3 regions of the Pectobacterium cacticida genome follow, and region 2 is predicted to be linked to each of the others. Evidence: predicted binding sites of a transcription regulator. Region 2 holds the regulator's gene; each other region holds the start of a gene.
The links. The regulator PurR, encoded in region 2, represses purine synthesis genes. The targets are predictions, from matches to a motif close to CANGCAAACGTTTGCNTG.
Positions count from the first base shown of each region.

Region 1: the regulator PurR is predicted to act here: its motif matches at 1,079-1,096, upstream of pyrD (quinone-dependent dihydroorotate dehydrogenase).
Region 3: the regulator PurR is predicted to act here: its motif matches at 1,101-1,118, upstream of tusA (sulfurtransferase TusA).

Region 1 is NZ_CP133656.1:1,655,908-1,658,098, reverse strand. It holds gene pyrD (quinone-dependent dihydroorotate dehydrogenase) at 1-952, opposite strand, end outside; gene pepN (aminopeptidase N) at 1,170-2,191, opposite strand, start outside.
Region 2 is NZ_CP133656.1:1,815,893-1,818,083, forward strand. It holds gene cfa (cyclopropane fatty acyl phospholipid synthase) at 1-611, opposite strand, end outside; gene purR (HTH-type transcriptional repressor PurR) at 827-1,852, opposite strand.
Region 3 is NZ_CP133656.1:103,273-105,463, reverse strand. It holds gene RFN81_RS00465 (zinc/cadmium/mercury/lead-transporting ATPase) at 1-654, shown strand, start outside; gene tusA (sulfurtransferase TusA) at 794-1,036, opposite strand; gene RFN81_RS00455 (7-cyano-7-deazaguanine/7-aminomethyl-7-deazaguanine transporter) at 1,257-1,934, shown strand; gene RFN81_RS00450 (DcrB family lipoprotein) at 2,118-2,191, shown strand, end outside.

The DNA of each region.
Region 1 (2,191 bases), 160 kb from region 2:
AGATCTGCAATAAAGAAGCGCCTGCCGCCATTTTTTCGCGCGCGGCAATCAAAGAATCTATGCCGCCTACGCCAATAATGGGTAAACGCCCCGCGAGTTCCTGTGACAAACGACGGATAATTTCCGTACTGCGTGTTTGCAACGGGCGTCCACTTAATCCCCCCGTTTGCCCACAGTGGTTCAATCCCTGAATCAATGTCCTGTCAAGCGTTGTATTCGTCGCAATCACGCCATCAATGTTATGACGAACCAGGCTATCTGCAATTTGGATCAACTCCTCGGTAGAAAGATCCGGCGCGATCTTAACGGCCACAGGAACATATTTTTGCTGCTTTTCGCTTAATTCTGCCTGCTTATTCTTTATCGCGCGCAATAGATCATCCAATGCCTCACCATATTGCAGGCTACGTAATCCTGGCGTATTTGGTGATGAGATATTGATGGCAATGTAACCAGCGTGAGCATAAACCTTATCCATGCAAATCAAATAATCGTCTTTACCCTGCTCAACCGGCGTATCTTTATTCTTGCCAATGTTGATTCCTATCACACCGCCAAAATGCGTTTTCTTTACATTTTCGACCAGATAGTCCACGCCTTTATTATTGAAGCCCATCCGGTTTATTAACCCTTCCGCTTCCACTACGCGGAACAACCGCGGTTTATCATTACCGGATTGAGGGCGTGGCGTTACCGTGCCCACTTCAATATGACCGAACCCCATTGCGCCTAACGCATCAATGCATTCGCCGTCTTTATCTAATCCCGCCGCTAAACCTAATGGGTTTTTAAACGATAACCCCATGCAGGTCACCGGTTTAGTCGGAACGGATTGACGGACGAGAAATTCAAAAGGCGTGTGGGTAATACGACGTAATTGTTGGAAGGTCAACTCATGTGCACGCTCGGGATCGAGTTGAAATAGCGCTTTTTTAATGACGGGATAGAACATATGGTCTCCTGAGATCCCTACCGCAAAGGTATCTTGTCTACGCTGAAAGCCAGCAATAGCGGATTCCAGCAATCGCTGGATTATAGTTTAACTCACGACCGCTGATGGTAATTCCAACGCTGCGGAAAGTAAAACGTTTGCAGGTAAGAGGAAACGGTGATACCGGTATCGCCACGCGGTAGCAACTCCGCGTGGCGATAGGCATCATAAGGAAGGATTAATCCTGTAGTGCTTTGCCGATCTTTTCAAACAGATCGCCCGACAGATTTTCCAATGCCTTTAACTGCTCCAGCGCATTGCGCATTTGCGCCTGCCGTTGAGCATCATAGCGTTTCAGGCGGATCAAGGGTTCTATCATCCGGGCTGCAACTTGCGGATTTCGCGTATTCAGATCGGTAAGAATCTCAACCAGGAAACGATAGCCGCTGCCATCTTCGGCATGAAAAGCCGACGGGTTAGACGCCGCGAAAGCCCCGACCAATGAACGCAGACGGTTTGGATTATTCAGGCTGAATGAGCGGTGTTGCAGCAGCTCACGCACGCGAGTCAATACATCGGCTGCCGGACTGGTCGCTTGTAGCACAAACCATTTGTCCATGACTAAGCCATCCTGATGCCAACGCCGATCGAATTGCGCCAGCAATTCATCACGTGCAGGTAATTGAGCCTCTACCGCCGCCGACAGCGCGGCCAGCGAATCCGTCATGTTATCAGCCTGACCGTACTGCGCCCGAACCAATTTATCCGCCTGTTCCGCATCGCCGAATGCCAAATAATGCAGACAAACGTTGCGCAGGGCGCGTTTCCCCATATCCTTATGGTCGATGCGATACGCTGGGGTATGATTCGCATGGTAAACCGCCAACCACTCATCCGCCATCTCTTGCGCCAACGTGTGAGTCATACTTCTGCGCACGGCAGCGATCGCCGTCGGATCGATAATATCAAATAGCTCAGCCATCTCGTTTTCACTGGGTAACGTCAGAATTTGAGATGCGAGCATTGGATCCAGCGTTTCGTCCAGCAATACGCCCCGGAAAGCATCAACCACATGCATTGGGACGGACAGAGATTGCTGTTGCTGATAGCGGGACACATTCAGACGAATATAATTGGCTAATAGGCTCTGTGCCGCATCCCACCGCGAGAACGCATTGCTGGCATGGCGCATCAGAAATGTCAGTTGTTCATCGCGCCAGTCATAATTCAGCTTCACCGGCGCGGAGAACTCCCGTAGCA
Region 2 (2,191 bases):
AGTTGCTGTTCTTTAGATATGGTAACGCCATAAACCGACACGCCGTAGTGTCGCGCTGCAAAGGCGGCAAGGCCACCCCAGCCGCAGCCGATATCCAGCAACGTCATCCCCGGTTTTAGCTGGAGTTTTTCACATATCATGGCGAGCTTATCTTCCTGGGCCTGTTCTAGCGTTTGCGCCTGCTTCCAATAACCGCAGGAATATTGCATATAAGGGTCCAGCATAAGAGTAAAAAGATCGTTGCCTAAATCGTAATGGACTTTACCAACGACCTGAGCACGTCGACGGGATTGGAAATTCATAACCCGGGAGAGAGCAACCCGCGTGAGGTCGCTCATTCGCATAGGCAATTTGTTGTCCAAGCCTGCACGTAGAGCGCGATGGGAAAACATATCCAGCCTGTCGCATTCCCACCATCCTTCCATGTAACTTTCTCCCAGCCCCAGCGATCCTTCGCGTAAAACCCGTTTAAAGAAATGGGGATTTGTTACTTGTATATCAAAAGGACGTGAGCCGTTGATCGTAATATCTGCTTTGGCCAGTATGTCCTGCACGATGTTAAACCAGGGCGCAGTATCGTTATCCCGCTCTTCTGTATAAGGTAAACTCATCATGTCTCCTCAACATTTCGCCTATAATTCACATAGTAAAGTATCGTCAAACATACGTGGACAGTACTTATCGCAACCGATGGGTCGGCAGTCATTTGAGAAAAGAAATGGAATATTCAATTTAGAACGACTTCAGCCAGCATACAAGAAGTTTGGCTGAAGCGATGAGGGGGGCACGTTGGAGCAAGAGCGATCTTTTGAGCCGCGTAGTGTGACTAACGACGATAGTCGATGTAGGGGCCGTCGGCAACCGAACGGCGTTCAATCAGCGTTGGATGCACTTCGATGACGTGTGCATCTTCTCGCTTACTGGTAATACGATCTAATAACATGGCGAATGCCGATTGCCCAAGGCGCTCCTTGGGTTGATGGATGGTGGTCAATGCCGGAGTAAAGAAACGCGCGTGGCGCACGTTATCATACCCGATCACCGAAATATCTTGTGGCACGTGCAGCCCCAGCTCATCCGCCGCGCAGATAGCGCCCATCGCCATGATATCTCCACCGCAGAATATGGCCGTTGGACGCTGTTTTTGTGCGAGAATTTGGTGCATCGCTTTATATCCGGATTCGGGTTCGAAATCGCCCTGTACAATCCACTCTTCGCGTACAGCAATGTTGGCTTCCTTTAGTGCTTTTAAAAAACCGAGGTGGCGTCCTCTTCCGGTATGACGTTCCTTAACGCCGGGGATGGCGCCAATATCGCGGTGCCCACGTTCAATCAGGTAGCGACCTGCCATATAACCGCCTTCAAAGGCGTTATCAATGATCGTATCGGTGAAACCACTGTGCATCTGCTCCCAATCCATCACAACCATTGGGATGCCGCGGTAATCTTTCAGCATGGCAAGTAGTTCAGGAGGGTATTCAGCGCACATCACTAACAGACCATCAACACGTTTTTGCGCCAACATAGAGAGATAGGCGCGTTGTTTGACGATATTGTTATGTGAATTGCACAATATCAGGGTGTAGCCTTTGGCATAGCAACTGTTTTCAACCGCCTCAATGATTTCGGCGAAGTAGGGCGCTTCATTGGAGGTCGCCAGTAAGCCAATAGATTTAGTGTGATTGACTTTGAGGCTTCGGGCGACGGCGCTGGGTGAATAGTGCAATTCTTTGATCGCCGATCTCACGGCGGCCTTGGTCTCTTCGGCGACGAAACGTGTTTTATTGATCACATGCGATACGGTTGTGGTAGAAACGCCAGCACGTTTTGCCACGTCTTTAATCGTTGCCATCTAAAAATAACTCCTGAACTTACCCGTTACAGACGGAAGTATATTGTTAATCGTTTGCCTACGTTAAATGTTCTTCCCCTAAGCTAAAAACAGGATTTAAGAAGGAGAATACCGAATGTTATATCGAAGGGGTCTGGGTTGACGTTTTTCGACGGATACGCAGCGTGTTCGTAAGCAGCGGATTGTGTCCGATTTATCATTAAAGTGAAAGGATTAATATACTATTAGCGAGCGGTTCATCCGAGATTTTTCGTTAGAATTATGAAAGAATCAGGATCGTCCGTTGGCCTGTCGTATTTACGGCTACATCGCTCCAGCTACACATTAGGGGCGTTTTGC
Region 3 (2,191 bases), 1.7 Mb from region 2:
ACTCGCGTCGCCCCCGATGTGCTTGGCATCGACTGGCTACAACGCGTTAGCGCTCTGGAGAACGAGGGGAAAACCGTCGTCATCGTGCAAGAAGATGGCAAGTTGCTCGGCGCGTTGGCGCTGAGCGATACACTGCGCCACGATGCGCGTGAAGCGCTGGAAGCCTTACAGCGACTGGGGGTCCGTGGCGTCATGCTCACTGGCGACAATCCGCGCGCGGCAGCGACGATTGCCGCATCCCTAGGCATCGATTACCGCGCCAGTCTTCTCCCAGCCGATAAGGTTACCGCCGTCAGCGAACTGAGTCAGCATCATCCTGTCGCGATGGTTGGTGACGGCATCAACGACGCACCGGCGATGAAAGCCGCCACTATTGGCATCGCGATGGGGAGCGGTACGGATGTGGCGCTGGAAACCGCCGATGCGGCCTTAACCCACAGCCGTCTGACCGGATTGCCCGCCATGATTAGCCTATCGCGGGCGACACAGCGTAATATTCGTCAGAACATTACGATTGCACTAGGGCTGAAAGCGATATTTCTGGTCACCAGTGTTCTGGGTATCACCGGGCTGTGGCTGGCGGTGCTGGCGGATTCCGGCGCAACGGCGCTGGTTACCGCTAATGCGCTGCGGCTGCTGAGAAAACAGGACTGATATTACCGTTGCTGGCCGTTGGTTGAAGGATCAGCGGCCACAGGGTGAGATCGCCCTATGGGAATCTCATCTCCGCGTTTCTCCTAGTAGCAACCTTCAGCGTGTGGAATAACGCACCTGCGGATGAAGTATGACGGTATTACCCTTTACGCAGCAGATAACGATAGGGAAGCGTTTCGGTTTCCTGCGCCAAAAGTTCATGTTCCATGAACACGCAAAAACCGGGAATATCACGGGTGGTAGCCGGATCGTCGGCAATAATCAGCAGCGTTTGTCCGGTTTCCATCTGGCGCACTGTCTTACGTACCATCATCACAGGTTCAGGGCAGCGCAGTCCCTGCGCATCCAGCGTGTTATCCGGGTTGGCAAAAGGATTGGTCATCAACATTCTCAGTGCTCAAAGAAAAAACGGCTTTAGTTTACGCGGAGGATTTGTCGACGCAAGCGACGACAACGTTTGCGCATAAAACTCCCCATCCCCTCCCGATAAAATACATTGCATTAGGGAAACAATTGCGTATTATTCCGCCGCATTGCGGCATAAATCCGCACGTCAATGATTCCTTGGGTTCCCTCACCCCAATAACCAAAAAGGTCACATTATGTATCGTTTTACTCCCCAACAGCGGCTTACCGCGCTGATCTGGCTGTCGTTGTTCCATGTGCTAATCATTACATCGAGTAATTATCTGGTTCAGTTGCCAGTCTTGATTTTCGGTTTCCATACCACCTGGGGCGCGTTTACCTTCCCGTTTATTTTTCTGGCCACCGATCTGACGGTGCGGATTTTCGGTGCGCCGCTGGCGCGGCGTATCATTTTAGCCGTGATGGTGCCTGCACTGGTAATGTCCTATCTGGTTTCATCCCTGTTTTATCAGGGATCCTGGCAATCGTTCGGGGCTTTAAACCAGGTGAATATCGTCGTGGCGCGTATCGCCTGCGCCAGCTTTATGGCGTATGTTCTGGGCCAGATTCTGGATGTTCACGTCTTCAATCGCCTACGTCAAAATCGGGTTTGGTGGGTGGCGCCGACCGTTTCAACGGTATTCGGTAATCTCAGTGACACGCTGGCCTTTTTCTTCATTGCGTTTTACCGCAGCACCGATACCTTCATGGCGGCAAACTGGGTCGAAATCGCGATGGTGGATTACACCTTCAAGCTGCTGATCAGCCTGATATTTTTCCTGCCGATGTATGGCGTCATGCTGAATATGGTGCTCAAGCGTTTAAGCGCGCAACAAAACATGACGGCGTGCCGTCCGGCCAACAGCTCACATTAATCCTTATCATCGGGCGGCGATCCTCGCCGCTATAAATGACTTAACGTTTGTAAAAAACGCGCCGACGCGACAATGGTTTGCAACAACAAAATGCTTGTTTTTGCGATCTGAATAGCGTGCCATACTTACTGTTGTTACCTGTTTAAAAAGACGATCTGTTGCAAAACGAGAAAGAGGGAACCCATGTCGAAGATAGTCAAATACCTCGGTATCGGCTTATTGGTCAGCCTGCTTGCCGCCTGTGATGGCAAAACAGA